Regions from separate parts of the Kandleria sp. genome, predicted to be linked through region 2. Evidence: riboswitches for the same ligand, from Rfam matches in the RefSeq annotation. Region 2 holds a riboswitch; the other holds the start of a gene.
What was found. A riboswitch is a leader RNA that binds a small molecule or an ion and turns the genes downstream of it on or off. The one in region 2 is predicted to bind FMN.
Positions count from the first base shown of each region.

Region 1 (4,599 bases), on a different contig from region 2:
GCTAAATCAGATTCAAGGTCAATGCGATCAGGATTAACAGCACGGTGGATGCCAGCAAGGATTTCCTGTTCATGAGGTACAAATTCTTTTGTATTCACAACAATTGTCATTGTATCAATGCCTGAAGGCATATGTTCAAATGAAAGACCATATTCTTCAAAGACCTGAAGTACTTTTCTGCCAAAGCCAACTTCTGAGTTCATCATATCTTTTTCAATAGTGACAGTCGCAAAACCTTTCTTACCAGCTAAACCAGTAATAATGTGAGTTGGTCTATGTACTGTACTTTCTACAATCAATGTACCTGGATCTTCAGGGGCATTGGTATTTTTGATATTAATAGGAATACCTGCTTTTCTAACAGGGAAAATAGAATTTTCATGAAGAACACTAGCACCCATATAAGAAAGTTCTCTTAATTCTCCATATGTGATTGAATCAATTGGCAATGGATCTTTAACAATACGTGGATCTGCAATCAAGAAACCTGAAACATCAGTCCAGTTCTCATATAAGTTTGCATTCGCACACTTTGCGACAATTGATCCTGTAACATCAGAACCACCTCTAGAGAAAGCCTGAATTTCTCCACTATGATCATTCTTTCTTCCATAGAATCCAGGAATAACTGCGTATTCATGTTTAGCAAGCGCATCTCTCAATAGATCATCAGTCTGCTCTGCATCGTAGTTCCCTTTACTATCAATACGAATAACGTCAGCAGCATCTACAAAATCAATATCAAGATACTTTGATAATAATAGCCCATTTAGATATTCTCCTCTGCTGACTACATAATCAAAGCTTGCTTTATTTTTAATTGCTTCTTTAATCTTGATAAATTCTTCATCTAAAGAATAATCAAGTTTTAAACCAGCAATAATTTCATCATAGCGTCCTTTAATTTCATCAAAAATCTGTTCAAAATCTTCTTCGTTTCTGTGAGAATAAGAAAGAATCAATAAATCTGTAACTTTAGTATCATCCTTATTTCTCTTCCCAGGAGCACTAGGAATAACATAGCGTCTATCTTTATCTGACTTAATAATTCTTTTTACTTTTTTAAACTGATTGGCATCGGCTAAAGATGAGCCACCAAATTTTACTACTTTTACCACGATAGTTTTCCCCCATTTTATATTCTTTAGAATACAATTTATTCTCACAATAATCAATAACAATTTTTTATAAATTATGAAATATCTAAAATAATAATTAATATTTATAAAAAAGACATCCTCATAAATATGAGGATACCCTTTTACTGCATATTTTTCTTAATAACTCTACTTAATGGCTTATAAATAAGCAATGTTAAAATTGATACGATCCCAAATTTTAAGATATTGAATGGGAAGATGGTTGTTAAAAACATAGTTGTCGCATCATTAACCCAAGGTGCAGCCTTATGTGCCATACCTACAATGGCAGCCATTGGCAATTTCATCACATTTACATAAAATGGGAAAATAAATAACACGTTGGATACAATGGATAATACACTTGTCGTTAAAGTTGAAACAGCTAGCCCAATCATTGCCCCTTTCTTTGTCTTAAAGTGACGATAGATCGCGGCAGCAACCCCCTGGTAGACAATACTTAAAATAAGATTAGATAACTCTCCTACATACATTGTACTTGTAGGTTTGATAATGAGCTTAATCGCAATCTTGATAACCGCACTCAGTGCCCCAAGCAATGGTCCGAATAGAAAACCGCTAAGCATAACTGGAAGTTCAGAGATATCAAGCTTAATAAATGGTAGGATGAAAGGTACACTTAATTCAAAAAACATCAATAGTGCAGCGATTGCCCCTAACATTGAAATCATAATCATCGCTTTCGTGTTTAATTTCTTATTTTTCATTTTTCCTTCTTTCTATGGTGAAAAAAATCTCCCAATGACTTTGGGAGATTGAAAAAGTAAATATAATACCACCATCTTTTTCCATCCGGACTATACCGTCGGTATCGGAATTACACCGATTCATGCTTGCGCTCGCGGACTATCACCGCCGATCAGGAATTTCACCTGCCCCAAAGATTTATGTGTAGCTTCGCTACACGCTCATTATACTACAGCTGTCTTTATTGTAAAGAAAAAAGTCGGAAGACCCGACTTTATAATGCAATAATCAAGATGTATCCTACAAGTGTAGAAACAATGTAAGAAATACATAAAATGGCAATATTCTTTTTTACATTCTTATGGTAAGCGAACAATGCGATTGTTCCAACACCAGCAGATGTTGTTAATCCTGTAAATAGTGCACCAAATGATAAAGCATTTGTGACATAAAGCTGCGTTAAGATTACACTTCCAGCACAGTTAGGAATAAATCCAACAAGTCCAGCTACAAGGGGCTGTAGGAAAATGTTCTGTTTAAGGACTGTAGATAAAGTTTCTTCTCCTACCCAGGCAATAAGCAATGTCATAACAATGTTAGTTAGTAAGATAAAGAAGAAAATCTTTAATGTCTGGGAAAATACATTAATCCATAAATTAACACCTGTACCACAGCTGCAGCTTTCTATTTCAATATATTCATATGAATCATCTTCTTCATGATGAATAGCATCAACAATGACACCAGTCACTGCTCCAACAACAAATTTTGCGGCAATAAGCAGTAACATCATGCCAAAAAGGTGAGGATGCACAAGAAGAATAGGAATCGCCTCATCACTTGTAGCCATGAAAATAGCTATCAATGTTCCCATTGTCACTACTCTCATGCCATAAAGCTGAGCAGCCACAACACTAAAACCACACTGTGGAATAGTACCTAGAAGCGCACCGACAGGTGGACCTAATCGCGTATGTGCCAATACTCTGTTGGCTATATTTTTATTCTTTAGAATTTCAACAACAAGAAATGCAATAAAAAGCACTGGCAATGCTTTTACTGAATCCATAATAGGGTCTAACAAAATATCCATATTTCTCCTCCAATAGTTAAGGATTATATCACAAGTTTGATATAATGCAAGCAATTAGATTGTGAAAAATACAATTAAAGAATTGTTGAATTGTTCATGTTTTTAACCCATCAAAAAAGAAAATGTACAGATCATTGATCTGTACATTTCATATTAATAATGCATAAATACCATGTCACCATATTGAGCTAAATTGTAGATCTTAACTGCAGCATCTCCTGGTAAGTTGACACATCCATGTGATCCTCTTGATAAGTAGTAAGAAGGACTCCAGCTACCCCATGACTGCCATGGTGCAGCATGGAAACCTGTACCTGTCCAAGTAATACGTACCCAATAAGTAACTGGTGTTGAATAACCATCACCTTTTAGAACTCGGTGAAGCTGTCTTTGCTTGATCCAATAAGCACCAGTAGTTGTTTTTCTCTTAGCTTCTGGTTTACCTGTAATACAGTTTGTAGAATATACGACTTTACCATTCTGGATAAAGTATGCTTTCTGTTCTTTCATATCTACTTCGAAGTAACGAGTAGAGTTCCAATCTTCTGCTTTATTTTCAAGGTTAAGCTTATAACCTTTTGAATACCAGATTGGCTTTAATGAAACTGTGATAGCTTTCTTAGTATCATCATCTGCTTTTTTAGCATAAGCATCTACATCTGACTGATCCATCTTTTTCTTTAAAGCTTTCTTGACCTGAGCTAATGTCTTATCCCATTCAAGTCTGAAACCATAATCACCTTCAGCAGTAGAAAGCATTGCACCAGTATGAGACTTGTAAGTTCTCTTTGTTCCTACTGTCTTATATTTCTGTGCAAAAGCTTCAGTCCATTCAGTGATCTTTTCATCATTCCATGAAACTTTACCATCTTTATAGGAAAGCATATCGGCAATTTCCTGAGGATTTAATTCTTCAGTGATATTGTCTCCCATATCCCACTTGACAAACTTCATAGCTAATTCTCTGTATTCAGGAAGAACTTTCTGAAGATCTTCTTTACTAACAGTTGCTTTAGCATTCTTATAGATATTTGAATACTTTGTATTATCGTCAATAGAAAGTGTCTTAACAGCTCTACCGATTGCACTGTTTACAGCTGCCTTAAATTCTTTCTTAACAATCTTATTTCCATCGATACCACTTGATACAACAAGATCATGTTTCTTTTCATCATACATGATGAAAGCAGAACGAGGATTTACGATTTCATAGTTATCACTACCATTAACGATTTCTGATTCATCGATAGCCTGTGCAACAGCACTCTTATCATAAGAAACAGAGTAATCTACCTTATACTTAGAATGTGCATAAGGGAATGCGATTTTATTATGGACATTCTTAAATAGCTCATTAATCTTATCGGATAATGTTAATTTAAACTGAATATCTTCACCTTTAAGACTGAACTTTCCGTTATTACGTCCTTTTACATTTAATGTATAATCATTTAATGCCTTAGTTAATGTTTCTTTAGACTGTTCAAGCGTCTGACCTGATACATCAACACCATTAATTACTGTGTTATCAAACCATACATTACGATTACTTGTATTGTAATAGGCAAGGAACAGACCAATGCCAGCTACAATCAAGGCCAACACGACTGCAAGACCAATTTTTTTCTTCATTTTCATACCTCCGAGGAATGTATCTTA
Region 1 is NZ_JAGBIX010000011.1:35,505-40,103, forward strand. Features, by position in the region: gene J6L95_RS02165 (aspartate kinase) at 1-1,118, opposite strand, end outside; gene J6L95_RS02170 (ECF transporter S component) at 1,262-1,867, opposite strand; FMN riboswitch at 1,937-2,049, opposite strand; gene J6L95_RS02175 (putative manganese transporter) at 2,122-2,940, opposite strand; gene J6L95_RS02180 (L,D-transpeptidase) at 3,094-4,572, opposite strand.
Region 1: linked by a shared signal. The riboswitch ahead of J6L95_RS02170 (ECF transporter S component) and the one ahead of ribD (bifunctional diaminohydroxyphosphoribosylaminopyrimidine deaminase/5-amino-6-(5-phosphoribosylamino)uracil reductase RibD) in region 2 are both predicted to bind FMN.

Region 2 (4,599 bases):
CTCTTGAACAGCTAATTTTTGAAGTTCTTCTGTGCGCATCATTGTGCCATCTTCTCTCATGATTTCGCAACATACTCCTACTTCTTTTAATCCTGCTAATCGACATAAATCAACTGTTGCTTCAGTATGCCCATTTCTTACAAGAACACCTCCGGTTCTTGAAATCAGCGGGAAGACATGACCAGGACGACGTAAGTCTTCTGGTCTTGTTTTTTCACTTGCACAAGCCTGAATTGTCATGCCTCTCTCTTCTGCAGAGATTCCTGTCGTAGTCTTGATATGATCAATGGAAACAGTAAAGGCTGTCCCATGATTATCAGTATTATCTAGAACCATTGGCGGTAATCCTAATCTTTCTGCATGTTGTTTAGACATTGGTGTACAAATCAGTCCTTTTGCAAGACTGGCCATCTTATTGATATTTTCTGTTGATGCAAACTCTGCTGCACAGATCATATCTCCTTCATTTTCACGATCTTCATCATCACTTACCATGATGATTTTCCCTTGTCTTAAATCTTCTAAAGCCTGTTCAATTGTGCCATAACGAAATTCTTTCATAGTGTCTCCTTCCTAGTATCCATATTCTTCTAACATTTCATAAGTTAATTCATGCTTTTCTTCTAATTGTCTGCTCATAAATTTCTGAACATATTTTCCTAAGATATCATTCTCAAGGTTGACATAATCCCCCACGCTTTTATGTCCTAGTGTTGTCTGTTCTCTTGTATGAGGAATAATAGAAACCTTAAAGCTTTTCTCACTTACATTGGCAACTGTAAGACTTATTCCATCAATAGTAATCGAACCTTTTTCTACAATTCCATCCAGAATCTCTTTTTTACATTTGATTTCATACCAATAGGCATTGCCATCTGGAATGATGTTTTCTATAGTACCAACACCATCAATATGACCTGATACAATATGTCCCCCAAAACGATCATCGGCTCTCATCGCCCTTTCAAGATTGACATAGCTTCCCTGTCTTTTTTGTGAAAGACTGCTTCTTCTCACTGTTTCTTTCATGACATCTGCATGAAAGTGATGGGCAGATAAATAAGTCACCGTAAGACATATTCCATCTACCGCAATACTATCACCGAGCTTTGTCGCTTCTAGCACTTTATGAGCCTTGATAGAAATTGTTCCATGATCTCCATTTATTCTTAGTGTTTCTACTTGTCCAACTTCTTCTACAATCCCTGTAAACATTTTTTCACCTTACCTTCTATAACAGATTTTTAGATCTTCCCCCATCTTTTCTACTGAATAAAGCTTAAACTCTTGAGCTTCACTCACTTCACTTACACCTTCTCCTCGTACCGGAGTCATTCCATTTCCACCAAAGATTTTTGGTGCTAAATATACTTGCACTTCATCTACGATTTCTTCTCTAATGGCTGATTCATTGAGTGTGCCTCCTCCTTCAATTAGAAGGCTATCTATTCCTCTTTTTCCAAGGATATTTATTAACTGCTTCAATGATAAATGTCCTTTATCTTTTTTAATACGAAGTACCTCTACTCCTTTTTCTTCTAGCATCTTTGCTTTGTTTTCTTCTACATCTTCACTACAGGCCACAATGGTCTTTATCTCTTTAGCTGTCTTTACTAGCTTACAATCAAGAGAAATACGTAACTGTGTATCGAGTACGATACGAATAGGATTAAGTGGTTTGACTTGATAATCTACCTTCTTGATAAAATCACTTTCTATTTCTTGATTTATTTGACAACGTGAAGTAAGACTTGGATCATCTGTAAGCACAGTGTTGATGCCAACAAGAATACCCATACAGCGATGACGAAGAAAATGTACATCTCTTCTTGAAAGTTCTCCTGAAATCCACTTTGATTGACCTGTTTTCGTAGCAATCTTACCATCCATTGTAGAAGCATATTTCATAAAGACATAAGGAACATTCTTGGTTATATAGTGAAAGAAGATGGTGTTGATTTCATCGCATTCTTCTTTTAGAAAATCTTCGATAACCTCGATACCGTGTTCTCTTAATATTCGTGCTCCTTTTCCACTTACCAAAGGATTGGGATCTCTTGATCCAATAATCACTTTTGAGATTCCATGTTCAATAATTGCCTCAGTACAGGGGGGTGTTCTCCCATAGTGAGCACAAGGTTCCAAGGTGACATACATAGTCGCATGCAATGCATCCTCTTTATCTCTTAAAGAGGCAAAAGCATTTCTTTCCGCATGAAGAGTCCCACATTTCTTGTGATACCCCTCTCCGACAATCGTGCCCTCTTTTACAATCACAGCGCCTACCAAAGGATTAGGATGCACGTATCCTTCTCCTAGCTTCGCTAAAGAGATAGCACGTCTCATATAATAAGCATCATCTTTTTTCATAATCTTTTCTCCTAAAAAAAGACCCCACTGCATGTGGGGCCATTCAAATATCGACACTACTCCCGTATAAACAAAAATTCCGAACATTTCTGCTCGGAACATTTTCTACACAAAAAAGTATGACAATAAATATCACTACTTGTTCTTCTTCCATCCAGACTGTACTGTCGGCATCGGAATTTCACCGATTCATGCATAATGCTCGCGGGCTTTACCGCCGGTAGGGAATTTCACCCTGCCCCGAAGATATTCAATTCTATATCTAAAGATAATATACTTCTAGATATTCGTCAATGACAAATAATTATTAAGATCAATATTTCAGTTTTCTTTTTGAATATACTACAACAATAATAGAAACAACAGTTATTAAAAGACCTACGACAAATATATCTAAATTAAAGTATTCAATACTTTCATGACGGATAAAATTACCAATGACCGCATTGATATTCAATACAGCAACAATTCCTCCAACAAAGCTCATAATCATACCGATAATGCTTGCATCCTCTAACTCATCTGCAGAAAGTCTTGGATACTTCTTTTTATGAAGAATAAAGAGTGGAATACTGATTAAAAATAAGAGTCCTGCCAACATAAAATTATACATGGAAGATGATAATGAACTTTTTGGAGAAAACATGTGCACTTCTTCATTATCACGGCTCACCCACACCTTTGATAAGTTTTCATTGGGCTTATCTACAAGTCCATCCTGTTTTGTATAATACATTTTTCCATCCGTAAAAGTATAATGAATAACACATGAATACTCTGTCCTAAAATGTTTTGAAACATATCTTCTTGTACTCTTTACATCTGTAATATAGCCAGGAACACATTTAAAATTTTTACTATACTGCGCTCCCTGATAATTTAATATTCCTATAAAAAGCATAAATAATGCAAATCCCGAAACAATTAAGTGCAAATACTTTTTGATATTTTCTAGTCCAAAACGTCCTATAAGATAATAAGCTATTGCACATGCTATAAAAATGATAAAAAGTATATTTTGTATCATAGTATTTCCCTCGTTTTCCTAAACAATAAAGTAATAAATCAATGAGCTAAAAACAAGCAAGGTGATAATACCAAAGATAAGAAGTATTATTCCAATTGTATTTAACATCGTAGAATGCCTTGAGTTCTTCCCTGTAAGTGTTAAAACAATTCCTGAAATAAGGGTTGTAATACCAACACTTCCAATTCCAAGAACAACACATAATAACGCAATAATTGCAGCAAAGCAGATTAATAAAAACAACATGATCACAAACATTGATAAAATTGCCATCTCATTTCCCCCAAACATAGATTCCCAAAATACATACATTTATCGTACTATCCCTTGAATTATGATGCAATAAAAAAGTCATATCGAGTATACTCAATATGACTTTTATTAATTAAACAAAAGAAAATGGTATCAATCTTTCCCAATATAAAGAAGTAGCCTGTAGTACAAATGCGATTACAATAGATAAGAAAACAACGACAGCCAATTCTTTTGGTTTTCTTCTCAAAAGAATTACCGCAATAACCCATGTGATAAGGTCCATATAACTATAGATTTGAAACCCTTGCGTAAGATTGACTGTCAATGATAATAGTGAACCTAAAATACCACTTGAAATCACTATTGCTATTTTTCCATCCCCTTTTGCATACCAGCAGAGCATTGCTAAAAAGGGAGAAACAAGAGTGAAGCCTACCCAGATCATGATATAACTTAATAGGAAAAATCCTGAAATGAATTTTGTATAAGCATAATATGTGATAAACATTCCTGTAAAAAATAATAGAACATTTAATCCTGCTCTTATTGGTGAAGCACTATATATAGATATAGCTAAGGCTAAAACAATTCATATAGAAAAACGTCCTAAATAATTTGACAGATCTAACTGACCAAGAATACCTGTAAGCTGATTTTCATCTAAGTACTTTGATAAAGCACCTAAGAATAATCCAATACACAACACAATAATCGTACTGATTATTTTTCTCTTTAAAGAAAGTGTTGTATTTTTGCTTCTAATACTGTTTAAATATTGATTCATTGTAATAACTTATCCTTCTTTATAAATTTAATTACAAGAAAACTATAATCATTGATAAATCTGAAATCAAATGTGCTATCATCGCATAAACAATTCCATATTTACGATAAAGATAGCCAAAATATAACCATAGCACCAAGCATACTGTCAGTAATGCATTGAC
Region 2 is NZ_JAGBIX010000010.1:3,326-7,924, forward strand. Features, by position in the region: gene J6L95_RS01925 (bifunctional 3,4-dihydroxy-2-butanone-4-phosphate synthase/GTP cyclohydrolase II) at 1-561, opposite strand, end outside; gene ribE (riboflavin synthase) at 574-1,215, opposite strand; gene ribD (bifunctional diaminohydroxyphosphoribosylaminopyrimidine deaminase/5-amino-6-(5-phosphoribosylamino)uracil reductase RibD) at 1,225-2,370, opposite strand; FMN riboswitch at 2,509-2,622, opposite strand; gene J6L95_RS01940 (DUF3592 domain-containing protein) at 2,684-3,397, opposite strand; gene J6L95_RS01945 (hypothetical protein) at 3,416-3,670, opposite strand; gene J6L95_RS01950 (hypothetical protein) at 3,783-4,097, opposite strand; gene J6L95_RS01955 (hypothetical protein) at 4,242-4,436, opposite strand.